2 regions of the Pantoea sp. SO10 genome follow, and region 2 is predicted to be linked to the other one. Evidence: predicted binding sites of a transcription regulator. Region 2 holds the regulator's gene; the other holds the start of a gene.

Region 1 (15,286 bases), 1.2 Mb from region 2:
ATGTATGACAACCTGCAACTCGGCGGCGTGATGATGCTGGCGATGGTGCTGAACCTGCTGCTGGCCGCACTGATGGGCGTGCTGATTCCGTTAATCATGACCAAAATGAAACGCGATCCCGCCGTTGGCTCTAGCGTGCTGATCACCGCGATCACCGATACCGGCGGATTCTTTATCTTCCTTGGTCTGGCGACGATATTTTTGCTGCATCATTAAGGCTTTAAACAGTGTGCGTAACGTTGCAGCATCTGCTGTAAATTGAGTTGCAACGTTGCGCGCGCCAGTTCACTCAGTGCTGGATTGACCCGCGTTGAACCACGCTGATTTAACCACTCCAGCACATCGATTAAATGCCATATGGCTGTTTTTCCATCATGAATCGGGCGCGGAAACTGCGGGCTATGGCTGAGCATCAGCTTGCGCATGTTCTGCCGCGAAACTCCTATCAACTCTGCGATATCCGTCAGCCCGACTAAATCTGGCGCGGCTTCAATCAGTTCCGCATCTGGCAATGCCTCAAAAACATCCTCCAACGCGCTGCGCACCGCGTCCTGTGCAGTGCTGGCTTCGCGGCAGAACGTCATGCTTAATTTTCCCGCCACACCCGCGCCAATTAACGCATCAGTGCAGCCTTGCGAATCGAGCCGTTCGATCACTTCATCGATGTCGCTCTCATCATTGAGCTGAAAACGCAGCGTAAACTCAAATTCCATGTTTCACTCCTCGTCACTTAACCCGCTGAGGGCTTTCACTGCAGTTATCCACCACGCGCCGTAACAGTTTGGCATGCGTTTCGGGATTTTTTGGCGTACTCCAGATGCAGGTAATGCAGTAATCCCCACATCGACACTCTGTCGAATTATCTGGGCAGTACATCTTGCCCCACGCATGGTGACCGCCAACGGCAATCTTCCAACCTCTCGCTTCTGCATATCGCAAAGCCTCTTCGACCGCTTTATGCGGATGCCGCTTCCTGTATGACATCGCTGGCTACCTTATGCTCACCGCAATAAGTTGTCAACTGACAACCGCGAAGTGTTTCGGTACTATTTCAGCGGCGAATGTTGCAGAAAATAACCAGAACGGTCTCAACGCGCTTTGATTCAGTTTTGTGCTGGAAGACAGCGCACAAAATCAAGCGCACAGCGCCTGAAGTGCATATAGACTCTGTTGTTATCACTGACCTGAAGGAGAAGAAGCATGTTTAACGTGGATGATTTTGTGCAGTCTAAGACCGGTGGCCCAAAGATGCAGGTGCTGCGCGTGGAAGGCGATATGCTGTGGTGCGCTCGCGTTGACGATCACATCAAGCGTGAAATTGAAGTCAGAGCCGATAGCGTGAATCTGTATCACGAAGACGGCGATTTCGGCGTCTGTTAAAAAAATGGCCCCAAATCGGGGCCACTTTTAGGGATTGTCTCGCTGCACATTATTCTGACCGATGCCGCCGATAAACGGCAGACGCAGCCTAAATGGTGTGAAATCCAGCCCCATGTTTAATCCCAGCAAGTTCACTTCCAGCCCCTCTTCCGCGCCAACCGTCACACCCAACACGCCCAGCAGAGAAAGCTGCACGCCGCGACCTGACGGCGGTAAACCTACCGGATTAAGCAGCGAGCGATAATCTTTGCCGAGCGCGTTAGCCGGTAGATCCAACTTCAACGCCGGAACCTCGCGGCCAATATGTGCCATAAAAGTATTGCTGTTGGGTCCCGGCCAGGCGTGATACGTGGTCGGCCAGGGATAGGATTTAATGGCCGCTTCGATCTGCGGAATCATCGCTTCTGCGCTACTGCCGCGATGGTCAACCAGCAGACGCGGCTTCGCACCGTACCAGTAACCATCAGGAAGATTGCTATTACGACGCACTTTATCGCCGCTGCCCCAGCTAATCACTTCGTAACGGTTATAGCGGGTTTCACCGGCGCGTTTGAAGATAATCCACGGATGTACCGCCACCGCGCCCTTCCAGCCATAAGTCGGCGCAGCATAAACCTGCACGATAGCTTCTGCCGCATAACGCTGCGGATCCGGTGCGATACCGGCCGAATCGCGCCTTGCGGATGCCCAGCCACCGCGTTCAGAGGTGAGCTCACCGCTTCGCGTTGCCTGTGCCAGACTTGCGCCTAATGAAAGCAAGATGATGCAAAGAAAAGAGATCAGTACGGCTTTGAAGGGCAACATCGACGGCATCCTGATGAGTAAAAATCAACCGCTATCTTGCATCGAAACGGGGGCGTTTGTATTCACGAACTATGCGATTCATTTAGCCGCATGATTTGCCATCAGAAGGTTTGAAAAAAAAGCCCGCAATTAAGCGGGCTTCGTTTTTACGCAGTGATCAAAGCAGGATTTATTCCCACTCAATCGTCGCAGGTGGTTTACCTGAAATATCATAAACCACGCGGGAAATGCCGTTAACTTCGTTGATGATGCGGTTAGAGACGCGGCCGAGGAAATCGTACGGCAGGTGCGCCCAGTGCGCTGTCATGAAGTCGATGGTTTCCACCGCACGCAGTGAAACCACCCAATCATATTTACGACCATCGCCCATCACGCCAACAGAACGTACTGGCAGGAACACGGTGAACGCCTGGCTGACTTTGTTGTACAGGTCAGCTTTATGCAGCTCTTCGATGAAGATGGCGTCTGCACGGCGCAGCAGGTCGCAGTACTCTTTCTTCACTTCGCCCAGCACGCGCACGCCCAAACCTGGACCTGGGAACGGATGACGATACAGCATGTCGTACGGCAGGCCGAGTTCCAGACCGATTTTACGCACTTCGTCTTTGAACAGCTCTTTCAGCGGCTCAACCAAGCCCATCTTCATCTCTTTCGGCAAACCGCCCACGTTGTGGTGCGATTTGATCACGTGTGCTTTACCGGTGGCAGAAGCCGCCGATTCGATCACGTCAGGATAGATGGTGCCTTGTGCCAGCCACTTCACGTCTTCCAGACGCAGCGCCTGCTCGTCAAACACCTCTACGAATACGCGGCCGATGATTTTACGTTTGGCTTCGGGATCGTTCTCGCCCGCCAGCGCATCAAGGAAGCGCGCTTCTGCCGCAACGTGCACGATGTTCAGACCGAAGTGGTCACCGAACATTTCCAGCACCTGCTCAGCTTCATTCAGACGCAGCAGGCCGTTATCCACGAACACGCAGGTCAGACGCTCGCCGATGGCGCGATGCAGCAGCATCGCGGTCACAGAAGAGTCCACGCCGCCAGACAGACCGAGAATCACTTTGTCATCGCCAACCTGCTGACGAATACGCTCAACCGCATCTTCGATAATTTTGGCTGGTGTCCACAGCGCTTCACAGCCGCAGATGTCACGAATGAAACGCTCAAGCATGCGCAGGCCCTGACGCGTGTGCGTCACTTCCGGGTGGAACTGCACGCCGTAGAATTTCTTCTCTTCGTTAGCCATGATGGCAAACGGACAGGTTTCGGTGCTGGCAACGGTTTCGAAACCGGCTGGGATGGCGGTGACTTTGTCGCCGTGGCTCATCCAAACGTCCAGCAGCGGTTTACCTGCTGCGCTAATCGCATCTTCGATGTCACGCACCAGCGCGCTCTGAGTCAGCACTTCAACCTGCGCATAACCAAATTCGCGCTCGTTAGAGCCTTCAACCTTGCCGCCCAACTGCATCGCCATAGTCTGCATGCCGTAGCAGACGCCCAACACTGGCACACCCGCGTTAAACACGTATTCCGGCGCACGCGGGCTGTTCAGCTCGGTGGTGCTCTCCGGACCGCCAGAGAGAATGATGCCGTTCGGGTTAAACTGGCGAATTTGCTCTTCGGTGACATCCCACGCCCAGAGTTCGCAGTAGACACCCAGCTCGCGCACGCGGCGCGCAACCAGCTGCGTATACTGAGAACCAAAATCGAGGATCAAAATGCGATGTTTATGAATATTTTCAGTCGTCATTGAGGCGTTTCCATTGGGATGGACTTAATAATAAAAGCGCCCGGCGGGTGCCGGGCGCTAAATTTTACGGGATTATGAACCCATGCGGTAGTTTGGTGACTCTTTGGTGATGGTCACGTCATGCACGTGGCTTTCATTGATGCCCGCGCCGCTGATACGCACGAACTCCGCTTTGGTGCGCAGATCGTCAATGGTCTGGCAACCCGTCAGGCCCATGCAAGAGCGTAAGCCGCCCATTTGCTGGTGCACGATCTCTTTCAGGCGGCCTTTATAGGCCACGCGGCCTTCGATACCTTCCGGTACCAGTTTGTCAGCGGCGTTATCGCTCTGGAAGTAACGATCTGAAGAGCCTTTAGACATCGCGCCCAGTGAACCCATACCGCGATAAGACTTGAACGAACGGCCTTGATAAAGCTCGATTTCGCCTGGAGACTCTTCGGTACCAGCCAGCATAGAACCGACCATGACGGCCGCTGCGCCTGCTGCAATCGCTTTAGCGATGTCGCCAGAGAAGCGGATGCCGCCATCAGCGATAACCGGAATGCCGGTGCCTTCCAGCGCGGCAACCGCATCAGAAACCGCGGTGATCTGTGGCACGCCAACACCAGTGACGATACGCGTGGTACAGATTGAGCCAGGACCGATCCCCACTTTCACCGCGCTCACGCCGGCCTGCGCCAACGCCAATGCGCCTGCGCCGGTGGCAACGTTGCCGCCGATGATTTCCAGGTTCGGGTATTTTGCACGGGTTTCACGAATACGCTGCAGCACGCCTTCAGAGTGACCGTGTGATGAGTCAATCAGCAGCACGTCAACACCGGCAGCAACCAGCGCATCAACGCGCTCTTCATTGCCCGCACCGGCGCCAACAGCAGCGCCTACGCGGAGACGGCCTTCCGCATCTTTACACGCGTTAGGTTTACGTTCGGCTTTCTGGAAATCTTTAACGGTGATCATGCCCAGCAGGTGGAAGCTGTCATCAACAACCAGCGCTTTCTCAACACGTTTTTCGTGCATTTTGTGCAGCACAACTTCGCGTGCTTCACCTTCTTTCACCGTTACCAGGCGCTCTTTCGGGGTCATCACCGCGGAAACCGGCAAGGTCAGGTCGGTAACAAAACGCACGTCACGGCCCGTGATGATGCCTACCAGCTCGTTGTCGGTGTTCACGACCGGGTAGCCGGCGAAGCCGTTACGTTCGGTCAGCTCTTTCACCGCCGCCAGCGCGGTAGTTGGCAGCACGGTTTGTGGATCGGTAACGACGCCGCTTTCGTGCTTTTTCACCTTACGAACTTCATCCGCCTGGCGCTCAATTGACATGTTTTTGTGAATAAAGCCCAAACCACCTTCCTGCGCCAGCGCAATTGCCAGACCGGCTTCGGTCACGGTGTCCATTGCAGCGGAGAGCATGGGGATGTTCAGACGGATGTTTTTCGTCAGTTGAGTGCTGAGATCAGCGGTGTTCGGTAAGACAGTGGAGTGAGCGGGAACGAGCAGAACGTCGTCAAATGTGAGGGCTTCTTTAGCGATTCTTAACATTGCAATATCTCCACCTGGGGGCGATTAAAACAGATAAAATATTGCCGCGGCATTATACAGGCCGAAACCGATTGCCTCCAGTGTTTTTTCAGAAAAAGTCTTGATCCTCGGGGCAAGCAATGTAGTATCAGTTGATTAACCCTCTGATTTAAAATTTGATCTACATCACATGTCGCTACCGCCAACCGCCAATATTTTTACCGTCAGCCGCCTGAACACCACGGTGCGCCAACTGCTGGAAAATGAGATGGGCCTGGTGTGGCTCAGCGCTGAAATTTCAAATTTCACTCAGCCCTCTTCCGGTCATTGGTACTTCACATTGAAGGATGATGGCGCACAAGTGCGCTGCGCGATGTTCCGCAACAGCAACCGTCGCGTCACCTTCCGTCCTCAACATGGCCAGCAGGTGTTAGTGCGCGCCAGCATCACGCTGTATGAGCCGCGCGGCGATTATCAGCTGATTATCGAAAGCATGCATCCGGCCGGTGAAGGCTTGCTGCAGCAGCAATTCGAGCAGCTGAAAGCGCGTTTGGCCGCGGAAGGCTTATTCGATCAACAGTTCAAACAGCCGCTGCCGGATCCGGCGCGTCAGGTGGGCGTGATTACCTCCGCCACCGGCGCGGCGCTGCACGACGTGCTGCGCGTGCTGCATCGACGCGATCCTTCACTGCCGGTGATTATCTATCCCACCGCGGTGCAAGGCGTGGATGCGCCGGCTGGCATTGTGCGTGCCATTGAGCTGGCTAACCAGCGCGATGAGTGTGACGTGCTGATTGTCGGTCGTGGCGGCGGTTCGCTGGAAGATTTGTGGAGCTTCAATGACGAGCGCGTGGCGCGGGCGATTTTTGCCAGCCGCCTGCCGATTGTCAGCGCCGTTGGGCATGAAACCGATGTCACCATCGCTGACTTCGTAGCGGATTTACGTGCACCGACGCCGTCTGCTGCGGCAGAATTGGTGAGCCGTAATCAGCTTGAACTGTTACGCCGTTTGCAGTCGCAGCAGCAGCGCATGGAGATGGCGATGGATTTCTATCTGGCTCAGCAGCAGCGTCGTTTCACGCGCATTCAGCACCGCTTGCAGCAGCAGCATCCACAGCTGCGTCTGGCACGCCAGCAAACCGCGCTCTTCCAGCTGCAGCGCCGTCTCGGTGAAGCGATGGACCAGCGCATGCGTGTGGCCAATCGTCAGCAGGATCGCCTGCTGCAACGCCTTAACGCCCAGCAGCCGCAGGGACGTATTCTGCGCGCTCAGCAGCAGCTCCAGCAATGGCATTATCGCTTACAGCAGGGCATGGAGAAGCAGCTCAATCACAATCGTCAGCGCTTTGGCACGCTGGCGGCACAGCTGGAAGGCGTGAGCCCGCTGGCGACGCTGGCGCGTGGCTTCAGCGTAACCACCGACACCCAAGGTCAGGTGGTGAAGAAAACCCAACAGCTGAGCAAAGGCGACTTGCTGCGCACCCGGCTGGACGATGGCTGGGTGGAAAGCCAGGTTACCGCACTCGAACCGCAGAAATCCCGGAGCCGCAAAGCGCGTTCATAGCGGGAAAACTATACTTCTGGCATGTACCTAAACGGCCAGGAGTTTTTTTATGTCTTACAGCGTTATTCCTCCCTACATTCTGCGCAATATCATTGATAACTGCTCCGGCGCGCAACAAGACTACGCGCGCCGCACCCTCACCCACGTCCAGCACTTGATGGGCGAACATAACGCTAAACCAGCAAGCACCACCACCGCTCAGCCAGGCACAGTGCTGCGTGCTATCTATGACGCCGAAGGGACGCAAAATCTGCCCGGCACGTTGGTGCGCGAAGAAGGCCAGCCGGGAAATGGTGATGTTGCAGCCGAAGAAGCCTGGAACTATCTCGGCATTACCTACGATTTCTTCTGGCAAATCTACCAACGCAACTCGCTGGACAATAAAGGCCTCAAGCTCGATGGCACCGTGCATTACGGCAAGGAGTATCAGAACGCCTTCTGGAACGGGCAGCAGATGGTGTTTGGTGACGGTGACGGCGAGATTTTCAATCGCTTCACTATCGCGCTGGATGTGGTGGCGCACGAGCTGACGCACGGCGTGACAGAAACCGAAGCGGGATTAATCTATTTCCAACAGGCAGGCGCGCTGAATGAATCGATGTCTGACGTGTTTGGTTCGCTGGTGAAGCAATTTCACCTCAAGCAGAGCGCCGATCAGGCCGACTGGATTATCGGCGAAGGTTTACTGGCGCAGGGCATCAACGGGCGCGGATTGCGCTCGATGTCGTCACCGGGAACGGCTTACGATGATCCGGTGCTAGGTAAAGATCCGCAACCGGCCGATATGGCGCACTACATCGAAACGCGTGACGACAACGGCGGCGTGCACCTCAATTCCGGCATTCCCAATCGCGCCTTTTACCTCGCTGCTAAAGCGCTGGGCGGCTTTGCGTGGGAACAGGCCGGTCAAGCGTGGTACGACACGCTGTGCGACAAAACGCTGCCGCAGGATGCCGATTTCAGCACCTTTGCGCGCTTTACCGTGCAGCACGCCAATCAACGATTCAACAGCTCAGTGGCGGAAAAGATCCAATCCGCCTGGCAGCAGGTAGGCGTAACATGGACATCCAACTGACCGATGACGCAATCATTGAGCTGGCGCGGGAAGGCGGAATCGCTTTTATCCCTAAACTGCGCGGCGAACGGCGCTTTGCGCTGGCGGAACTGCCGGAACCGCAAAAGCAGCGCGTCTGCGAGGTGCTGGAACAGGCAATGCCGTTGGGGGAAACGGAAGATCAGGCGGCAAATGTCGGTCGTGGCGATCAGCGCTACTTCCGCATTCAAATCACCTACGCCACCCATCGCGAAGCGGGAAGTTTCGTGATTTTAATTCCCGAACAACTGGCGCCCCCCGAGCTGCAATCGCTGTGGCGAGACGGTGAATAGGTTATCGGAGATCTCTCAAGGCAGAGCGTAACTGATTGACTATACTCATTATGTGGCTAGCTAGTCCACGTCGAAGAAAACACCCTTAGATGAGGACTCTGCTATGACACAAAAAAAGCAACGAGGTGGTGCCGGGAACTTTGCAGAGGACCCGGAGCGCGCCAGGGAAGCCGGTAGCGCTGGCGGCAAAGTCAGTGGGGGTAATTTCAGAAACGATCCTGAAAGAGCCAGGGAAGCTGGAAGAAAAGGAGGTCAAAAAAGCCGTCGCCCTTCTAAGCAGCAGTAATTAAGGTGCCTTAAAGGAAGAGATGTGCCACGGAGGGTGATAAAAAAAAGGCCGACATCATGATGTCGGCCTTTCTCCTTGTATAACTTACTTGCTGTCTGGCAGCGCGTAAGCAATCACGTAATCACCACGGTCTGGCGACTGACGTGCACCGCCTGCGGAGATCAGGATGTACTGTTTGCCGGTTTTCGGCGAAACATAGCTGATTGGACCGCCCTGGCTGCCGACTGGCAGACGTGCTTTCCACACTTCTTTACCGGTTGAGCTATCGAAAGCGCGCAGATAGTAATCCTGCGTACCCGCGATGAACACCAGACCACCCTGCGTTGCCAGCGTGCCGCCTAAGGTCGGTATACCAATTGGCATTTTCGCGCGCATTTTGATACCAAACGGACCGGTATCTTCTACCGTACCCACCGGCACCTGCCACACGATCTGACGGGTTTTCATATCAATCGCTGACAGCGTACCGAACGGCGGAGCCTGGCACGGAATGCCCAGCGGCGACATGAAGCGGTTTTTGTTCACCGCGTACGGTGTGCCTTTCAGCGGAACCGCACCCATACCGGTGTTGATGGCTTCACCGCCGTTGCTGGCCGCCGTTTTGCTGGTGTCTTGTGGAATCATCTGTACCCACAGGCCCAGACGCATGTCGTTAACGAACATGTACTGGTTGTTCGGGTCAAACGAGATACCGCCCCAGTTCATACCGCCCAGTGAACCTGGGAAGCTGAGGGATTTATCGGTATCCGGCACGGTGAACAGACCATCGTAACGCATGCCTTTAAAGGCAATACGGCACGCCAGCTGATCAAACGGTGTTGCCCCCCACATATCCGATTCCGTCATTTTCTGGTTGCCAATGTTTGGCATTTCCACGGAGTGCGGCTGAGTTTTGGTGTACTGCTCGTTCGGGATGTGACCCTGCGGCATCGGCAGCTCTTCAACTTTGGTCAAAGGCTTGCCGGTCAAGCGGTCCAGCACCCAGATCATGCCGGTTTTCGCGCCGATAACTACAGCTGGCTTGTTAGTGCCGTCCTTCATCGGGAAGTCGACCAGGCTCGGCTGCATTGGCAGGTCGAAGTCCCACAGATCGTTATGCACGGTCTGATAAACCCACTTCTGCTTACCGGTGGTGGCATCCAACGCCAGAATTGATGCGCCGTAAGTGTGATCCAGTTTGGTACGGTTCGCACCCCACAGATCCACTGACGAGCTACCCATCGGCAGGAACACGGTGTTCATTGCCGGATCGTAAGACATTGGCGCCCACGAGTTTGGCGTGCTGCGGGTGTAATTTTTACCTGGCATCAGCACCGCATTGGGGTCGTCGTTGCCTGGGTCAAACGCCCAACGCATCTGACCGGTGATGACGTCAAAACCACGCAGCACGCCGCCAGGCATGTCGGTCTGTACGTTATCGGCGACACGACCACCCACAACAACAGTGGTACCGGCCATCGCTGGCGGTGACGTCAACTGATATTGCGGATCTGGCGCACTGCCCAGACCGGTTTTCAGGTCAACCACACCGTGCGTACCGAAGGTGTCGCACAGCTCACCGTTGTCGGCGTTGATAGCAATCAGACGCGCATCAATGGTGTTCATCAGAATACGACGCTGACAGGTGTCGCCAGCAGGCAGCACAGCGGCAGTAACCGGCGTTGAACCCGGCTCGGTTGGCTGCTGCAGGGGTTTAGTCGCATCGAAATAGGCTAAGCCACGGCAGCGGTTCCACACTTCTGCCTGCGCGTTGATTTCGCGTTTCCAGATTTCCTTACCGCTGTCTGCGGCAACCGCAATCACATTGTTATGCGGGGTGCACAGGAACAGCGTGTTGCCCACCTGCAGCGGGGTTTGCTGATCTTCCGCACCGTTACCGGTTGGGCTGATTGGCGTATCGCCAGTGTGGAAAGTCCAGGCAACCTGCAGGTCTTTCACGTTGTCGCGGGTAATCTGATCGATGGCAGCGAAGCGGTCGCCACCCGGCGTACGGCCGTAGCTGCTCCAGTCTTGCTGAGGTTTTGATTTATCGACCGGAATCAGCGGCAGCTGTTTACCGTCAAATGCCACGATAGGATGCGGCTGGAACATCTGCACGAAAGTCGCCACCATGCCGACCACGATCACCGCAGACAGCACATAAGAGATTTTCGCCAGGGAGCTTTTGCCTTCGCTTTTACGCAGGGCTGGCCAGGTGAGGAATGCAAACAGCATCAAGCCGGCCGGCACCATCAAGCGCGAGACCAGCGGCCAGAAATGCAGGCCTGCATCAAACAGTGACCAAATCAGCGTGCCAGCAAACACCAGAATAAACAGGGTGACGGCGGATGATTTGCGACGGAAGAACTGAATGGCCGCCAGCAACATAACGATACCGGCGATGAGGAAGTACCAGCTGCCGCCCAGCGCGACCAGCTTGCCGCCGCCGATTGCGAAGAACAAGCCGATTGCCAGCAAGACCAGGCCAAACAGTACGGACCAGATGCTCAGCCCTTTGCCGGGACGAGCGGAATTTTCTGCCATAACAAAAACTCTCCTGAAAAAATAAAGCGCTGGCGCCGATAAATCTGTGGCAGCCGATGACAAGGCCCCAGCCGCAGCGGGAGACAGGAACTATTCCGTTACGCTTTATTTTATATCTATTGATACGGGTGCAATGCCCGTGATTCGGCGCTTGTGAGCGAGGACACAACGTAGGTGAGAGTTATTCTCGCGACAAGGCGGCAGGATTGTACCACCTGGTACAATAAAAAGTGAATATCCATAACGCGGCAGTCACTGGTTAATAGCATTTTTGCTACAAATCCAGGCGTAACTGGTTAATAACTCTAGGCGTGGAATCCGGAGTTTTTAATCTGCGATGAAGGCAGGCGTAAATTCGACGCGCTTTTTCGAGATGAGACCGTCGCCGTGCTGACAAAAGTAGTCGACAGCGCCACAGGCTTTCAGCACTTGTAACGGCTGATGGCAATCCGGGCATAAGGCGATACGATCGAAATGACGTTCACAATTGGGGCAGTCAAAACCGGTTTCACTGAGAGTGAGTGGTTGCTGACAGGTTGGGCAGGAAAAGTTCATCCATTATCCTCTGCGCTTTGGATGGCGGCCGCCATAAATGGCGCCACTACAAGTTACAGGTGAAAAAAAAGGGCCCTGCTGGGCCCTTCTCATCTTAACGCTTGTTCTTCTTCAGATGCGACATCAGACGCTGACGTTTGCGCTGCTGCGTTGGCGTCAACAGGTTGCGTTTGCCCGCGTACGGGTTATCGCCTTCTTTGAACTGAATGCGAATCGGCGTACCCATAACGTTGAGTGAACGACGGAAGTAGTTCATCAGGTAACGCTTATAGGAATCAGCCAGATCTTTCACCTGGTTGCCGTGAATCACCACAATTGGCGGGTTATAACCACCGGCGTGCGCATACTTCAGTTTCACGCGGCGACCCCGTACCAACGGCGGTTGGTGATCGTCGGCGGCCATGGTCATGATGCGCGTCAGCATTGCGGTGCCCACACGCTTGGTGGAGCAGTCGTACGCTTCGGTCACCGATTCGAACAGGTTGCCGACGCCGCTGCCGTGCAGGGCGGAAATAAAGTGGATGCGCGCAAAATCGATAAAGCCCAGGCGGAAGTCCAACATCTCTTTGACTTCATCTCTGGCTTCCTGCGTCATGCCATCCCACTTGTTGACCACGATCACCAGTGAGCGCCCACTGTTCAGGATAAAGCCGAGCAGCGAGAGATCCTGATCGGAGATTCCGGCACGCGCATCAATCACCAGCATCACCACGTTAGCATCTTCGATAGCTTGCAACGTTTTGATAACTGAGAATTTTTCGACGGTTTCGGTGATTTTACCGCGCTTACGTACGCCAGCGGTATCAATCAGGACATACTCACGTCCGTCACGTTCCATCGGAATATAGATGCTGTCGCGCGTGGTGCCCGGCATGTCGAAGACCACGACACGGTCTTCGCCAAGAATGCGGTTAGTTAGCGTTGACTTACCCACGTTCGGGCGGCCAACGATAGCGAGTTTGATTGGCAGTGTGGTTGGGTCGAAATCTTCTTCTTCCTCTTCCTCCAGCGCCTTCTCACTCTCTTCTTCTAAATCGGCCCAATAGGCGGCGTTCTCTTCTTCTTCAGTGAGCTCGACTTCTGGAACGATTTCTTCCATCCACGGCAACAGTGCGGTTTCCAATAGGCTGTTAACGCCGCGGCCATGCGAAGCTGCAATGGCGTGAATCTCGCCTAAGCCCAGCGCATAGAAATCGAGCACCGCCGCTTCCGGGTCGATACCGTCAGTTTTGTTGGCGACAACAAAGGTGGCTTTCTCACGGGCACGCAGATGATTAGCGATTTGCTGATCCGCCGGCATTACGCCCGCGCGCGCATCCACCATAAACAGCACCACATCGGCTTCTTCAATCGCCAGCAGCGACTGCTCCGCCATGCGGTTTTCTACGCCCTCTTCGGTGCCATCAATACCGCCGGTATCAATAACAATGAATTCGCGCCCTTCCACTTCGGCGCGACCATATTTGCGATCGCGAGTCAGTCCAGGAAAATCCGCCACCAGCGCATCACGTGTGCGTGTTAAACGGTTAAATAGCGTAGATTTTCCCACATTGGGACGCCCAACCAGCGCGACCACAGGTACCATAACACTTGCCTCAGTTTTTAAAATAATTCGCCCGAATGGCGTGATTATAACGACATTTGACGCCAGGCGTCAGGCTGAAGGCGCAAAGAATACCATGCCTGACTAAAAACGAAACGGCCCCTGACGAATCAGGAGCCGTGTAAGCGAGCGGGAAACGCGTTCCCGCAGAGCCATATCCTTAACGGGTGATGGCGTAAACTTCTCCGCCTTTCGCCTGGATCAGCAGCTTGTCACCGGCAACCACCGGTTCAGTCTGGAAGCCATCGCTGTCCAGTTTCTGCTGCGCCACGAAGCGGCCGTCAAGGGTGTTAATCCAGTGCAGATAACCTTCGCTATCACCGACAACCAGATAACCGTTGAACAGCACCGGCGAGGTCAGATTACGATGCAGCAGATCGCTTTGACGCCAGATGGCTACGCCACCGTCAGCATTCAGGGCAATCACGCGGTCATCCTGATCGACCAGATAGATACGACCCGCATCCACCACCATGTCTTTCACGCCGCCAATCTCACGTTTCCACAGCACCTGACCAGAACGCAGTTCCAGCGCGGTAAGGTTACCGTTATACGCCAGCGCATAAACCACACCGTTTACCACGACTGGCGTAGTATCGACGTCGCTCAGGCGATCGATTTCCGTGGCGCCGCTTGGCTGCGAAATACGCTGCTGCCAAATCAGCTGACCTTGATTGACGATGACTGCGCTCACGCGGCCATTATCGCCACCCACAATTGCGCCACCAAAGGCCACGGTCGGGGCTGATTCACCGCGCAGTGACAGCGCAGGCATATCAAGGTTAACGGTCCATTTGATCACGCCAGTGCTCTGATCAAGGCCTTGCAACATACCGTTGCTGGTGTGAACCAGCACTAAACCGTCGCTCACCACCGGACGCGACAGCGCTTCACCGGCGACCTTGGTCTGCCAGGCAATGCCACCATCGCTGGTATTCAACGCAAATACCTGACCACGTTCACTACCGATGTAGATGCGGTCGCCGCTGGCGGTGACGCCGCCAGAGAGCAGTGCCGAGATGTTTTTCGAGAAGAAGCCGGTTTTCTCAGAGAGATCGACTTTCCATTTCTCTTTACCATTGCTGGCATCAAGCGCTTTAACCACACCAAAACGATCTGCAGCATACACGGTACCGTCCAGCCAGGCTGGATGCAGATTGGAATAGAAATCACCAACGCCGTCGCCAACCGACGTGCTCCACGCGGTCTGCGGCGTAAACTGGTTTTCCACTTTAGGCAGCGGGGCCATTTTCACTACATCTTCTTCGCCGCTGAACAGCGAGCAACCGCTGAGCAGAGTGACTGAAATCAGCCCTGGCAGCAGGTATTTACGTAATTCCATGTGCGCTCTCTTGACTGGCTTAACTTAAGTTATTCATCTTCATCTGCAGCATTTGCTTCAGCGCAGGAGAGGCCTGCGATTCAGCACCTTTGCTCCAGGCATCACGCGCGCCCTGCTTATCGCCTTTGCTTAACAGTGCTTCGCCACGAATGTCCGCCACAATGGCTGTCCAGCCATCACCTTTAACATTGTTAAGGGTAGAAAGTGCGGCATCGGCCTGGCTTTGCTGCAACTGAATGCGAGCCAGACGCAGGTTAATCACCGCCTGCAGGTTGGCATCTTTGGTATCTTTCAGCCCACTCTGTAACAGAGTGATAGCTTTATCGAGCTGATTGGTTTCAACATACTGCTTAGCCAGATCCAACGAAGCCAACGCACCATAGGTGTTGTTGTTTTCGCTGGCGAAAGTGGCGACCGCTTCCAGCGAATCAGGCTTGTCCGCCTGCATCGCACTGGTCAGCTGTTGATATTCGGCTGATGCCGCTTTATCGGTGCCTTCCTGATGACTGGACCAGAAACGCCAGCCACCCAGCGCAGCGATACCGATGATTACGCCAACGGCCAGAAATTTG
Region 2 (15,286 bases):
AGGGCGTATCCATTGCATCTCCTTATAATTAGCTTGCTAGCTATTAAGCCAGATTTTACACTATTCTGCGAGTTTACCTGGCAAATTACAAATACCAGGCCTGCATATACGCTTGCCGTCTACGCGCTATTTAGATGATTCCCGGTCAAAAAGGATGATGACACGTGTCCCTAACCGCCTTTTCCCCCAGCGCCCCGCTTACCGACCTGGTGTTCGGTGCGTCGCTGTTTTTTCCGCCGCTGTTTAAAGCGGTGTTACTCGGTTTCTTTTTCTGGTTGTTGATTCACCCGCTGATACGCGGCTGGATCTACTCTGGCGATGTCTGGCATCCCACCTTGATGGACCTTTCCCTGTTTGTACTGTGCGTCGCTGGCGCATTGTGGTTACTGAGCCTCGGATAAATCACTATGAAATTCAACCCTTTTAAATATTTTTCAACCCTGGTGATTTTTGCGCTGGCCCTGCTTGCCGGAGGGTGGATGTGGAATTACTACATGCAATCGCCATGGACGCGTGACGGCAAAGTGCGCGCCGAGCTGGTGGATATCACGCCGGAAGTGTCCGGTCGCATCATCGCTCTGGAAGTGCGCGACAATCAGTTTGTGCATAAAGGCGACGTGCTGCTGAAGCTCGATCCGGTGCCGTGGCAAATTGCGCAGGCCAATGCCGAAGCCCAACTGGCTAAAGCGCAGGCCGATCTGGCCAAAGCGCAGCATGAAGCCAATCGCCGCGCCAGCCTGCCGCGCAACGTTATTTCAGCGGAAGATATGGATGCCGCCCGCTTAACCGCCAATGCCGCCGCAGCGACGGCAAAAGCGGCGCAGGCTAGCCTCGATCAGGCACGCTGGAATCTTGAGCAAACCACCATTACCGCGCCCACCGATGGCTGGATCAGCAACCTGACGCTGCGCACCGGCAACTATGCCAGCGCCGGTACGCCGCTGTTTGCCCTGGTCGACAGCCACTCTTATTACGTGATGGGCTATTTCGAAGAGACCAAGCTGCGCCATATTCAGCCCGGCGCTGCCGCGCAAATTGTGTTGTACAGCAACGGCGCGCACTTGCAGGGTTCAGTGGAAAGTATCGGACGCGCCATTTATGACCAAAGCGTCGCCAGCGATGGCGGGCTGGTGCCCGATATCAAGCCTAACGTGCCTTGGGTGCGCCTGGCGCAGCGCGTGCCGGTGCGTATTCGCTTAGACGCGTTGCCGGAAGGTGTGCCGCTGGTGGCAGGCACCACCTGCACCATCTCCATCGCCCACTGAGGTTGTGATGAATTTTCAGTGGCTGGCCTGGCAAAATCTGCCGTGGATAAAAGCAAGTTGGGGCGAGTGGCGCTACGCGCTGCGTAATGGCATCGCGATGTGTCTCGCCTTGACCATCGCCTATGCGCTGCAACTCGATCAACCTTACTGGGCCATGACCTCGGCGGCGGTGGTGAGTTTTCCCACCGTCGGCGGCGCCATCAGTAAAAGTCTGGGGCGCATCGTTGGCAGTTTGCTCGGTGCCAGCGCCGCGCTGCTGATCGCCGGACACACGCTGAACGAACCCTGGCTGTTTGCCTTTTTCATGGCCGGGTGGCTGGCGTTCTGTACCTGGATCGCCAATCACTACCAAAATAACGTGGCCTACGCGTTTTCGCTGGCGGGTTATACCGCCGCCATCATCGCTTTTAGCAGCGTCAACATCACCGATGTCACTCAGCTGTGGGATATCGCCCAGGCGCGCGTGTGCGAAGTGATCTCCGGCATCCTGTGTGCCGGATTGATGATGATGATTCTGCCCAGCACCTCAGATGGCAACGCGCTGATGAGTTCACTGCGTCAGATGCACGCGCGTTTGCTGGATCATGCGGTGTTATTACTGCAGCAAAGCAGCACTGATAACGTGCGCACCGCCCATGAGAATGTCATTAGCCAGATTCTCACCATGAACCTGCTGCGCATTCAGGCATTCTGGAGCCACTATCGCTTCCGCCGCCAGAACAACGTGCTGAACTATGTGCTGCACCAGCAGCTGCGTCTCACCAGCGTACTCTCCAGCCTGCGCCGCATGTTGCTGAACTGGCCCGATGCGCCACCCGAACTTTACGACGCCATGGCCAAACTGTTGCAGGAACTGGCGCAGCCGCAGTGCGACAAATACCGTTTGGCGCTGATTATGCGTGGCATCACGCCATCAGCAACCGGTGATTACCGTCAACGCGCCTTCGTCCAGCGACTGCGTTATTTCTGCTGGGTGTATCTCAATGTGAATCGCTGGATTCGCCTGATTGAACGCGCCGATGCCGATACCCGTTTTCAGCCGCCATATGCGCCCTCGCTGGCGCGCGAAAGCGACAGTGCTGAAGCCGGCTGGAGCGCGCTGCGCACCTTCAGCGTCATCATGCTGGGCTGCGCCTTTTGGATCACCACGCAATGGGATTCCGGTGCCGCCGCCCTGACGCTTACCGCCATCGCCTGCGTGCTATACTCCTCCGCGCCCTCGCCCAGTGGCAGCGTCTCGCTGTTGCTGAAAACCTTGCTGTGGCTGTCGCTGTTTAGCTTTGTGCTGCAGTTTGGTTTGATGGTGCAAATCAGCGCGCTGTGGCAGTTTTTACTGGTGCTATTCCCGCTGCTGCTCACCTTGCAGTTGTTCAAACTGCAGCAGAAGAAACGCGCCGGGATGTGGGGGCAATTCATTGTTTTTATGGGATCCTTTATCGCCGTCACCAATCCGCCGGACTGGGATTATCAAAGCTTCCTCAATGATAATATCGCCAAGGTGTGCGGCGTAATGCTAGCGTGGCTGGCGTTTCAGGTGCTGCGTCCCAGTTCCGATGCGCGTCGCAGTCGTCGGCATATTCGTGCCCTGCGCCATGCGTTTCTCGATCAGCTTCGCCGCCATCCGCGCCTGAGTGAAAGCCACTTTGAATCGCAGATTTATCATCACATCAGTCAGCTCAGTAACAGTCGTGACGAGCAGGCGCGTGTCTGGCTGCTGCGCTGGGGCGTGGTGTTACTGAACTGTTCCCACATTGTCTGGCAGCTGCGCGAATGGCAGCCGACGTCGGCTACGCTCAGGCAAATGCGTGATAGCAGCCTGCAGGATCTGCAACGAATTATAAGTCTGCGCGGCGTGCATCACACCGCGCTGCAGGCCACGCTGGATGAGCTGGAAACCCTGATTGAGCAACTGCAGCAACAGGAGAGCGAAGCCAATACGCTGGCGGGCATTTTGTGGCGCCTGCGCTGCTCACTGGCCCAGTTAGTACAGGCGGTACCGGATTGATTACTGACAATATTGCGTGGTCTGACGATTAAAATCATCCTGCAACTGCTGCAGCGATTTCTGTCCTTCAAAGCGGGTTTTATCCTGATCGGACATCGGTTCAATCACCAGCGCCTTCTCCTCTGAAGAGTAGATAAAGCGGCGAGACAAAGTGGTGCCGGTGAAACTTTTGCCCTGAATACCGCCGCACACCACTGTCATCGCATGACGATAAGTTTCGCTGTGGGTGAAGTTGGTTTCGGTGGCGCTGCGCAAAACATTTTCGCAGCCATTGGCTTCGAGCCGATGAAGGGTGTGCTGGGTCAGCCATTCACGGCCACGCGCAATCTTCTCACAGCCGACGCGCAGCGGATTGGTATCAATGGTGCGTTGCAGTTGTCGACTGGCATCTAAACGCAGCTGTGTGTCGTTGGGTTGATCGCATCCCACCAGCAATAAACATAACAACATCATCCCACGCGCTTTCATTTCTGCCCCTGAAGGTTTTATTCCTGAATCAATATCATAGGATGGAAAAACCGCGGAGAGTAGCAAGAAAATGGGTCAACTTTTTTCAGCGTGAGGAAAGGGGGGCGACAAGCTGCTGCCGCCCAAAGCATTAAATTACGCCGCAGGCAAAACGCGCCCCGCCGCCGCCAAGCGGTTGCGGATGGTCGGCATGATTATCGCCGCCCACATGCACCATCAAGGCTTTACCTTTGATTTCACTCAGGGATTTGATGCGTGGCGCAACGACCGGATACGTCGCCTTGCCATCTTCTGTGACAAACAGCGCGGGTAAGTCGCCAAGGTGACCATCGGCATACGGGCCAAGATGCTTGCCGGTTTTTTGCGGATCGAGATGTCCGCCCGCCGCACCGGCCGCCACCGTTTTACCGTCCGACTCGCCCGGTTCACAGCTGCCTTTAGCATGGACGTGGAAACCATGAATGCCGGGTTTCAGGCCGCTTAACGCTGGGGTAAATTGCACACCGTATGGCGTTTCGCTAAGCGTGACGGTGCCAATCGCTGCCCCGATGCCTTGCGCCGTGGTTTCATGCAACGTGACTTCTTCTGACGCCGCCTGCGCACCCGCCGCGCAGGCCAGAGCCAGCATAACAATGAGGGTTTTCTTCATAACGTCTCCTTACGGTTAGATTCCCTCTAAGCCTGGACTGCTTTCATCCAGGCTGCCGTAATTTGACGCAGCTTTACGCTTTAGGGCACATCGTAGCCGATGGCGGCTTTACGGATGCGGAACCATTGCTGGCGATCCAGCGTCAATTGGCACGCGCCAACCGCCTCTTTAACACGTTCGATTTTACCTGATCCAATAATCGGCAGCGGACGGCTTGGCAGTTTCATCACCCATGCATACACCACCTGCTCGATATTGCTGGCGCCGATCTCCTGCTTAACCTGCTCCAGCTCATCGCGCAGCGGCTGATAATGCGGATCGTTAAACAGGCGACCGCCGCCGAGGCATGACCACGCCATTGGGCGAATGCGATTTTGCTGGCACTGATCGAGTGAGCCATCCAGCAGCGACGTTTGCTCCAGCGGAGAGATCTCCAGTTGATTGGTGACCAGACTGAACGGCAAACGCGATTGCAGCAGCGTGAACTGCGAGGCGGTGAAGTTGGAGACGCCAAAATGGCGTACTTTGCCGCTCTGATGCAGCGCCGTAAAGGCTTCGGCAATCTCATCCGCGTCCATCAACGGATCCGGGCGATGAATCAATAGCAAATCGAGGTAATCGGTATGGAAATGGCGCAGCGAATTTTCGGCGCTGTGCAGAATATGGCTGGCTTCGGTGATGTAGTGACCAATGCGGTGTTCAGGCTTTGCGCGCGTCGCAATGCCGCATTTGGTGACGATTTGCAGCTTCTCACGCAACCCTGGCGCGAGGCGCAGCGCGGCACCAAAGGCGGCTTCACATTGGTAATCGCCGTAGATGTCGGCGTGATCGACGGTGGTGATGCCCAGCGCTAAATGGTGCTCAATAAATTGCACCACTTGCTGCGGCGTCATGCCCCACTCCATTAAACGCCAGTAACCGGCGATCAGCGGTGAAAATGAGGGTCCCTGCGGTGCAATAGCCTGCGCTTGTAACATGGTTAAACTCCCAAAACACGGTTCCAGATGACGAAAGCGGGAGTATAACGGAAAGGCAAATCATCGTTTTCTTAAAACAGTTCCGGTTGTTGTGGATCATGATCTTCATCCACTTTTTGCTGCCGCTGCAGGCGCAAAAAGCGTTGCCGGCACAAGCGCAGCACATCGCGCTTTTGCGCATCGCTGAATTTCATCCAGTTAAAGCGCTCTTCCCGGCTACGTAAACAGCCACGACAATAGCCACGCGCGTCACTCTGGCAAATACCACGACACGGGCTGGGAACGGGGAAGAACTCAAGTTGCTCGGCCACATCCACTCCGCAATTAACATCTCATATCATATTGATAACAGCTTAATGACATTGTGCAAAGCGTAGACGCCCATTGTGCATAATCAAGCCATTACGCTGTCTGGTTACGCCTGTTTACCAAATAGCCAGCATTTATCGGATTTGGATGGTTTATGTTTACTCTTGGTTAAGGTTTTCCTCAGCTTGTCTTCATACGATTGTCACACGACTTCTTACCGTTGAGTTTTCATGAGATTCCCGACCACCCTGCAGTGCGGCACCAGCGGATTTAACCTTATCGCAGCGCTGTTCTTCACATTAGTTTTGAATGCCCTGTTCTTGCTGCGTGCCTGGGAAATGATTCCTTACGATCATCCCCACGATTATCTGTTCGCCGCCAGTATTCCGCTGGTGCTGGCCTCGGCTTTCTATTTTATTTTCTCACTTGCTGCCTGGCCTTATCTGCGCAAGCCGTTGCTGATTGTGCTGGTGTTCGTCAGCGCCGCCGCCAATTACTTCATGCACAGTTTTGGCACGGTGATCGACACCAATATGATGCAAAACGTCTTCGAATCCGACCCGCAGGAAGCCTCAGCGTTGTTTAGCAGCCGCTATCTACTCTGGATGCTATTGATGGGAATGGTGCCGGTGGCGTTGATTTGCGGCGTGCGTATTCGTCGTGGACCGCGCTGGTGGTGGAATCTGCTGCAACGCCTGACGGGCGCACTGGGCGCAATATTGGTGATACTGCTGATGGCGGCGCTGTTTTACAAAGATTACGCCTCGCTGATTCGCAATAATAAAAACCTGATCAAGATGATTACTCCGGCCAATATCGTCAGCGGCACCGGCCACTATGTCGATCAACGCTATCTGCAAGGTAGCCAGGCGCTGGTGAAAATCGGTGAAGATGCTCATAAAGGTGCGTTAATCTCCGCCGCAACCCGTAAAACGCTGGTGGTGTTAGTGGTAGGCGAAACGGCGCGCGCCGAGAACTTCTCGTTGGGTGGTTACGCGCGAGATACCAATCCAGAACTAAAAAAACAGCAGGTGATTTACTATCCCAACGCCAGTTCCTGTGGCACAGAAACCGCCATCTCGGTGCCCTGTATGTTCTCGAATATGCCTCGCATGCATTACGACGCCAATCTGGCGCACCACCAGGAAGGCGTACTCGACATCCTCGCCCATGCGGGCGTAAGCGTACTGTGGCGCGAAAATGATGGTGGCTGTAAAGGCGCCTGTGACCGCGTGCCGCACACCGATATGACGCAGTGGAAACTGCCGCAATATTGTCACGATGGTTTTTGCCAGGATGAGGTGTTGCTGCATCGTCTTGATAACTATGTTGCCAGCCTGCACAACGACGGCATTATCGTGCTGCATCAGATGGGCAGCCACGGCCCAGCCTATTATCAGCGTTATCCGGCTGAGTTCCGCCGTTTCACGCCCACCTGCGACAGCAAGCAGATTCAGGATTGCGATCATCAGGCGCTGGTGAATACTTACGATAACTCGCTGCTGTATAGCGACGACATGCTGAGCCGCACCATCGATAAGCTTAAAGGCCTAAGCGATCGCTTCAATGTGGCGCTGGTTTATCTCTCCGATCACGGCGAATCGCTTGGCGAGCGCGGGATGTATCTGCACGGCGCGCCTTACCTGTTTGCGCCTGCGCAGCAAACACACATTCCTCTGCTGATGTGGATGTCACCTGGATACGCGGCGGCGTACCACATCAATGATACCTGTTTACGCCAGCAAGCGGCTGACGCCAAGGTTTCGCAAGATAATCTTTTCCATACGGTTTTAGGCATGTTCAATATCCAGACGCAGCAGTATCAGCCGCAGCTAGACATGATCAGATCGTGCCAAACTGCCGCCTGAGGGTTGCGTTAGACTGACTGGTCTAATAACCTGCCCCCCATGAATAAGACTCTGCAACGCAACGATACCCGTGAACACCTGCTCGCTATTGGCGAGCAGGTTTGTTTACAGCGCGGCTTTACCGGCATGGGTTTGATCGAGATGCTGGCGCTGGCGGAAGTCACTAAAGGCTCGTTCTACCACTATTTTGGTTCAAAAGAGGCCTTTGGTGTGGCGCTGATTGAGCGCTACTTCAGCCATTTCCAGCAGCAGATTGATCAGCAGTTGAGTCTGCCCGATTTAACGCCGACCGAGCGCCTGTTAGCGCATTTCCGCTATGGCGAACGGCTGTTTATCGAGCAAGGTCATATTGTTGGCTGTCTTGGCGTAAAGTTGTCAGCCGAAGTGTGCGATCTCTCTGAGCCGATGCGCGATGCACTGCAACAGGGTGCCAACGCCATTATCGCTGCCTACACGCGCTGTTTGAATGAGGTGGCGGCTGAGCAGCCGCTGCCGTTTGGGCAAACGCCGCAGCAGCTGGCGCAGCGCTGCTACTTGCTGTGGCTCGGAGCCAGTTTGCAGAGCAAAATTTCCCGAGAGCCGGGCCCGATTAGCCTGGCACTCGACACCATCGAACAGTGGCTGATAAGTCACTGATTTTTAAAACCCCATTGACTAGACGACCGGTCTTCCTGGAGCAATCAATATGGCGAGTAAGCAGCTGTTCTCCCCACTTAAAGTGGGCGCGATTACCGTACCGAACCGCATTTTCATGGCCCCGTTGACGCGTCTGCGCAGCATTGAGCCGGGCGATATCCCTACGCCGCTGATGGCAGAATATTATCAACAGCGCGCCAGTGCCGGTTTGATCATCACCGAAGCCACCCAGATCTCTTTCCAGGCGAAAGGCTATGCCGGTGCGCCGGGTCTGCACACACAGCAGCAAATTGCCGCGTGGAAAGTGATTAACGAAGGCATTCATGCCGCCAACGGTCACAGCGCTGTACAACTGTGGCACACCGGCCGCATATCTCATAACAGCGTGCAGCCCGAAGGCAAAGCGCCGGTCGCCCCATCCCCACTGGCGGCAGGTACGCGCACGTCCCTGCGCGCCGCGGATGGTTCTGTTTATCGTGAAGACACCTCCGTGCCACGCGAGTTGTCAGTGGCTGAAATTCAGCAAATCGTAAAAGATTTTGGTCAGGCCGCCGCCAATGCGCGCGAAGCCGATTTCGACCTGCTGGAGCTGCACTCCGCGCACGGCTATCTGATGCACCAGTTCCTCGCACCAGGTTCAAACCAGCGTACCGATGAGTACGGCGGTTCGATTGAAAAGCGTGGCCGTTTCGCGCTGGAAGTGGTGGATGCGGCGATTGCCAACTGGTCTGCCGATCGTATTGGTATCCGCGTTTCGCCAATCGGTGCTTTCCAGAATCTGGACAATGGCCCGGAAGAAGAAAAAGCGGCGCTGTGGTATATCGCCGAGCTGGGCAAACGCAGCATCGCCTATCTGCACCTTTCTGAGCCAGACTGGGCGGGCGGACAGCCTTACAGCGATGCATTCCGTGAAAAAGTGCGTGCCCTGTTCCCAGGCGTGATCATCGGTGCCGGTGCTTACACCGTTGAGAAAGCCGACGATCTGATTGCGCGTGGCCTGATTGACGCCGTAGCCTTTGGTCGCGACTTTATCGCCAACCCGGATCTGGTTGCCCGTCTGCAGCAGGATGCGCCACTCAATCCGCAGCGTCCTGAGAGTTTTTACGGTGGCGGCGCGGAAGGTTATACCGATTATCCAACCCTGTAAGAAAATGGCTGCCGCGGCGGATAGGCGGCAGCGTTATTTCATCAGTGTGTATACTAAGTTGCTTGTCATGCACTGATGACGTTTTAAAAAAAGAGGATGTTATGCGTTTACTTCACACCATGTTACGCGTTGGCGATTTACAACGTTCAATCGATTTCTACACCCGCGTGCTCGGCATGCGCGTACTGCGTCAAAGCGAAAACACCGAGTATAAGTACACCCTGGCATTCGTTGGCTACACCGAAGAGAGCGAGGGCGCGGTGATTGAGCTGACTTACAACTGGGGCGTGGATAAATACGATCTCGGCAACGCTTACGGCCATATCGCGCTGGGCGTGGACAATGTCGCTGACACCTGCGAACGCATTCGCAGCGCGGGCGGCAACGTAACGCGTGAAGCGGGCCCGGTAAAAGGCGGTTCGACTATTATTGCGTTTGTTGAAGATCCAGACGGTTACAAAATCGAGCTGATTGAAAACAAACATGCCGGTCACGGCTTAGGCAACTAAGGTTGCCCGTCAGCCTGCTATTTGCAGGCTGACTTCCCTCTCCTGCTGCACCCTCCTGCGATTTTTGCCATAATGCGCGCTGCCCTATTTATTGCCATGAGATCCTGATGTCTGAATCGAACGCTTTAAACGCTCTCCACCAACGCTTCCGCGGTTTTTATCCTGTTGTGATCGACGTTGAAACCGCGGGTTTCAATGCACAAACCGATGCACTGCTGGAAATTGCAGCCACCACGCTGAAAATGGATGAAGACGGCTGGTTGCACCGTGATGAAACGCTGCACTTCCATGTGGAACCGTTTGAAGGCGCCATTCTGAATCCTGCGGCGCTGGCGTTTACCGGCATCGATCCCACCAATCCGCTGCGCGGTGCGGTAAGCGAATATGAAGCCCTGCATGCGATTTTTAAAATGGTGCGCAAAGGCACCAAAGATAGCGGCTGCAATCGTGCCATTATCGTGGCGCACAATGCCACTTTCGATCTCAACTTCGTGATGGCGGCCGCCGAGCGCACCAGCCTGAAGCGCAATCCGTTTCACCCGTTTGCCACTTTTGATACCGCGGCACTGAGCGGTTTAGTGCTGGGGCAAACCGTGTTGGCGAAAGCCTGTAAAGCGGCGGGAATGGAGTTTGATAGCACGCAGGCGCATTCGGCACTGTATGACACCGAGCAAACCGCGACGCTGTTCTGTGAGTTGGTGAACCGCTGGAAACGCCTGGGCGGCTGGCCGCTGGCTTTCAGTGAAAAATCCGCAGACGAGGCGTCTGCCGGGTAACTAAAGAAAAGGCCGACATGTGTCGGCCTTCTGCATTATTCCGCTTCTTTATACTTCTCAGCGGTCTCTTTCAGCAGTGGCTGAAGTTCACCGCGCTGGAACATCTCAACGATGATGTCGCAGCCGCCGACCAGTTCACCGTCGACCCACAGCTGCGGGAAGGTTGGCCAGTTAGCGTATTTTGGCATTTCAGCGCGAATATCCGGGTTCTGCAGAATGTCCACGTAAGCGAAACGCTCGCCACACGCAGAAAGCGCCTGCACGGCTTGCGCCGAGAAACCGCAGCTTGGCAGCTTCGGCGAACCTTTCATGTACAGCAGAATCGGGTTTTCTGCGATCTGACGCTGAATTTTTTCAACAGTACTCATTATTGCCTTCCTTAATCTTCTACTTCGTGTTTGTTTATTGTAGCGATTTCGCTCCCGGACTGAAAACGGGATTTTGCCTTTGCACTGGCTAATCGCCATGTTTGTTAAGTTAACGCATGACAAATAACATTTTCATATCATTAATTGGCATTAATAAATTAATAATTAGCAATAATTTCGCTGTGTTAACCAGCTGAAATCGCTCATTTTTGCTACAGAATCAATCTGGTAACATATTAATAGAAAAAGGCCTTACCTTTTGTAAAAAAAGTGGATTAGAATTGCCTCGGCGCTGGTCACTTGATCAGATTTCTCTCACTTTTACGCAGTCTGCTTTGATTCAGCCTGCTTAACCTGTAACCGGATTATGCGTCTACTAATTACGCTTTTCATACTGGCTTTTGCCCAACTGTTCTTTAATGTGGCCGCTGCATCTCCGCATGCGCCCGTTAACGCCAGTTCGCTTAAAGCAGAGAAAAAGAGCGCACGTGAAGACGAGCGCCGCAAACGACGTCCGGTAAAAACCACCACCACCAAAAAATCGCGTCTGACCGCTGTTCAAAAATTCAAACTCAAAAAACAGAGCAAAACAGACATCGCGCTGCACAAAACCACCAGCAAAAAATCCCCACTGAAACTCTCTGCTAAGAAATACGGTCATCAACGTTTAGCGAAGAAAACGCCCGAGATCGCCGTCGATGATGAAGCGTTAGCGCTGACCGGCATCAAAATGAGTAAAGCGCACCGTCAGCGTTATCAAAAAGCGCGTGAAACGGCGATGACCAAATTAATGGGTCAACTCGGCAAACCTTATCAGTGGGGCGGCGCTTCGCCACACACCGGTTTCGATTGCAGCGGCCTGGTGTGGTACGCCTATAAAGATCTGGTGAAATTCAAACTGCCACGCACCGCCAATGAGATGTATCACCTGCGTGATGCGGCACCGATTAAGCGTGAAATGCTGGAGAAAGGCGATCTGGTGTTCTTCCGCATCAACAATCGCGGTACCGCCGACCATGTGGGCGTTTATCTTGGCAATGGCAAATTCATTCAGTCGCCGCGTACCGGCAAAGATATTCAGATTAGCGCATTGGGTGAGGATTACTGGCAGAAACACTATGTGGGCGCGCGTCGTATGATGACGCCAAAAACCATTCGCTAGTTGTTGCGCAACAGACATGAAAAAGCCGGATGCTGTTCTCAGCTCCGGCTTTTTTGTTAATGCATGATCGCGGTAAAGCTGAAGGCGATAATCATCAACAGTGCGCCAACAGTGGTCATTAGCGCCAGCTTCAGGTCGGTATTCATCACAACTCCTTAGTCACACAATTATTAGGGTTAAGACGATTTTCGCATAGCAATAGGCAAAAATCTCGTGTTATCCGCGCCAGCTTGCTAGAATCGCCGCCTTTCGTTGCGCAACAGATTTTGCGCAGGCTGTATTTACAGCGTGATGAAGTGATTTTGCCTGCTTGAACATGCCGTTTTGCCCGCTTTTTTGGGCTGTAAAAGCATTAGCAGACGCAAACGTTTAACAATATACTTATCAGTAAGTTGCGATAAGCCCAGGAGCACCATTTTCATGGCAACAATTAAAGATGTCGCAAAACGCGCGGGGGTCTCAACCACCACGGTTTCGCATGTCATCAACAAAACGCGTTTCGTTGCGGAAGAGACGCGTAACGCCGTATGGGAAGCGATCAAAGAATTACACTACTCGCCAAGTGCCGTGGCGCGTAGTCTTAAAGTTAATCACACCAAAACCTTGGGTCTGCTGGCGACCTCCAGCGAAGCGCCCTACTTCGCTGAAATTATCGAAGCGGTGGAGAACCGCTGCTTCGAACGCGGCTATACGCTGATTCTCGGCAATGCGCACAACGATCTGCAAAAGCAGCGCGCTTACCTGTCAATGATGGCGCAAAAGCGCGTCGATGGTCTGCTGGTGATGTGTTCGGAATATCCAGACGATTTGCTGCAGATGCTGGAAGAGAACCGCAATATCCCCATGGTGGTGATGGATTGGGGCGCGTCACGCGGTGATTTCACCGATACCGTGCAGGACAATGCATTTCAGGGCGGCTATCTCGCCGGGCGTTATCTGATTGAACGTGGCCATCGCGATATCGGTGCCATTCCTGGCCAAATGGAGCGCAACACCGGCGGTGGACGTCATGCTGGCTTCCTGCAGGCAATGAACGAAGCGGGCATTACAGTGCGTCCGGAGTGGGTGGTTCAGGGCGACTTTGAGCCTGAATCGGGCTATCAGGCGATGCAACAGATCTTAAATCAGAAACAGCGTCCAACCGCGGTGTTCTGCGGTGGCGATATCATGGCGATGGGCGCGATTTGCGCTGCTGATGAGATGGGTTTGCGCGTACCGCAGGATATCTCGGTGATTGGCTACGATAACGTGCGCAACGCGCGCTATTTCACACCAGCGCTCACCACCGTGCACCAGCCGAAAGCTGAACTGGGTGAAAAAGCGCTGGAAATGCTGCTGGATCGCATCACCAGCAAGCGCGAAGATCCGCAAACTATCGAAGTCCAGCCAACGCTGATTGAACGCCGTTCGGTGGCGTACGGTCCGTTCCGCGACTACCGCCGCTAAGCCGACACTTCGCTGAGCCATTCGTGGTTCAGCGTTTCCGCATCCCCGAGATAAGCCAGTAACCACGCCAGCGCCGGTGACGCGCGCTGTTCTGACCAGCTGACGCAGCACGGACTGTCCGGAAACGCCTGCGGTAGCGCCAGCTCGACCAGTTTTTGGCTGTCCAGCAGTGGACGCGCCAAATGGCCAGGCACCATGCCGACGCATAATCCTGCCAGCAAACAATCCATCCCGGTTTCCCACTCTGGCACCACCAACCGCCGCTGATTATCCAGCGTCCATGTCATACGGCGCGGCAACGCACGCGAGGTATCTTCCAGCACCAGCGATGGCCACGCCCGCAAGGTTTCATCATCCAGCTCCTTGCTGTTAACCAGCGGATGATCGGGACTCACCACACAACGCCAGTTCAGCGCGCCCATATCCTGAAAGGCAAAACGTCCGCCCACCGGGATGGCCTGAGTTGCGCCAATCGCCACATCCACCCGACCATCAGCCAACGCATCCCACACGCCGTTGAACACTTCGTAGCTGATAATCAGCTCCATGTCGGGAAAATGGCGGTAGAAGTCTTTCACTAACTGTCGCGTACGCTGCGGTTTTACAATGCAGTCGACCGCGATGCTCAACTCGCCGCGCCAGCCATTTGCCAGTTGCTGACACTGTCGGCGAGTTGCCAGCATTTTTTTGATAACAGAACGGCCTTCCCGCACAAAATGCTCGCCCGCCGCTGTCATCACCACTTCCCGATGCTGGCGCTCAAACAGCGGCACCGCCAGCCAGTTTTCCAGCTGGCGCACAGTGTAACTGACGGCAGAGGGCACGCGATGCAGCTCCTGCGCTGCCGCGCTAAAACTGCCGGTGCGCGCTACTGCATCCACCACTTCAAGCGCATATTCTGACCACATAATTTTGCCTTCAAAAATTTTAACAGCATCATGCAAATATTAGCGTTTCACAAAGCGCGCTGCATCCTTTTACACTCCCCGGCGTTTACCCTGCCCAAAAGAGAATCAACATGTTGTCGTCTAAAGCATTTATGCCTTATCTCGCCGTGCTCAGCATGCTCGGCTTTCTTGCCACGGATATGTATTTACCCGCCTTTGGCGATATGCAGCGTGATTTTGCTAGCGCACCCGGCACCATCAGCGCCAGCCTGAGTCTGTTTCTCGGCGGTTTTGCCTGTGCCCAGGTATTTTGGGGACCGCTATCAGATCGTTATGGACGTAAGCCGATTTTGCTGGCGGGCCTGGCCATCTTCGCCCTCGGTTGTCTGGGAATGCTGTGGGTGACCGATGTCCGCCTGATGCTGGCGCTGCGTTTTGTGCAGGCGATTGGCGTGTGTGCGGCTGCCGTAAGCTGGCAGGCGCTGGTGGTGGATCACTATCCAAAAGCAAAAGCTAATAAAGTGTTTGCAACGATTATGCCGCTGGTTGCGCTGTCTCCGGCGCTGGCACCGCTGCTCGGCGCCTGGCTGATCGGCCACTTCCACTGGCGCAGCATCTTTATCACGCTGACGCTGGTTGCCGTGGTGTTGCTGATCGGTACGCTGCAGTTAACCTCACCTAAGCGCGAGAAAGTCGCCTCAGGCAAACAACCCGGCTGGTTGACTTTGCTAGGCACCCGCGTCTACAGCGGTAACGTCTTAATCTATTCGGCATGTTCGGCGAGCTTTTTCGCGTGGCTGACGGGCTCACCTTT

What was found. The regulator PurR, encoded in region 2, represses purine synthesis genes. The targets are predictions, from matches to a motif close to CANGCAAACGTTTGCNTG.
Region 1: the regulator PurR is predicted to act here: its motif matches at 5,534-5,551, upstream of guaB (IMP dehydrogenase).

What each region holds. Positions count from the first base shown of each region.
Region 1 covers NZ_CP040095.1:3,053,224-3,068,509, forward strand. The annotation lists gene mgtE (magnesium transporter) at 1-216, shown strand, start outside; gene FCN45_RS14150 (AlpA family transcriptional regulator) at 213-713, opposite strand; gene FCN45_RS23725 (hypothetical protein) at 727-984, opposite strand; gene FCN45_RS14160 (DUF2158 domain-containing protein) at 1,201-1,380, shown strand; gene FCN45_RS14165 (DUF3750 domain-containing protein) at 1,408-2,184, opposite strand; gene guaA (glutamine-hydrolyzing GMP synthase) at 2,354-3,934, opposite strand; gene guaB (IMP dehydrogenase) at 4,007-5,473, opposite strand; gene xseA (exodeoxyribonuclease VII large subunit) at 5,643-7,016, shown strand; gene FCN45_RS14185 (M4 family metallopeptidase) at 7,066-8,091, shown strand; gene FCN45_RS14190 (protealysin inhibitor emfourin) at 8,076-8,402, shown strand; gene FCN45_RS14195 (general stress protein) at 8,506-8,688, shown strand; gene FCN45_RS14200 (glucose/quinate/shikimate family membrane-bound PQQ-dependent dehydrogenase) at 8,776-11,214, opposite strand; gene FCN45_RS14205 (zinc ribbon domain-containing protein) at 11,542-11,769, opposite strand; gene der (ribosome biogenesis GTPase Der) at 11,864-13,354, opposite strand; gene bamB (outer membrane protein assembly factor BamB) at 13,533-14,714, opposite strand; gene FCN45_RS14220 (YfgM family protein) at 14,734-15,286, opposite strand, start outside.
Region 2 covers NZ_CP040095.1:1,874,742-1,890,027, reverse strand. The annotation lists gene slyA (transcriptional regulator SlyA) at 1-13, opposite strand, end outside; gene FCN45_RS08825 (DUF1656 domain-containing protein) at 165-401, shown strand; gene FCN45_RS08820 (HlyD family secretion protein) at 408-1,265, shown strand; gene FCN45_RS08815 (FUSC family protein) at 1,273-3,270, shown strand; gene FCN45_RS08810 (hypothetical protein) at 3,271-3,738, opposite strand; gene sodC (superoxide dismutase family protein) at 3,869-4,387, opposite strand; gene FCN45_RS08800 (aldo/keto reductase family oxidoreductase) at 4,468-5,364, opposite strand; gene FCN45_RS08795 (DUF1289 domain-containing protein) at 5,436-5,675, opposite strand; gene eptA (phosphoethanolamine transferase EptA) at 5,904-7,541, shown strand; gene FCN45_RS08785 (TetR/AcrR family transcriptional regulator) at 7,581-8,177, shown strand; gene FCN45_RS08780 (alkene reductase) at 8,227-9,324, shown strand; gene gloA (lactoylglutathione lyase) at 9,426-9,833, shown strand; gene rnt (ribonuclease T) at 9,941-10,609, shown strand; gene FCN45_RS08765 (Grx4 family monothiol glutaredoxin) at 10,645-10,980, opposite strand; gene FCN45_RS08760 (C40 family peptidase) at 11,345-12,139, shown strand; gene FCN45_RS08755 (YnhF family membrane protein) at 12,196-12,285, opposite strand; gene purR (HTH-type transcriptional repressor PurR) at 12,560-13,585, shown strand; gene punR (DNA-binding transcriptional activator PunR) at 13,582-14,493, opposite strand; gene punC (purine nucleoside transporter PunC) at 14,604-15,286, shown strand, end outside.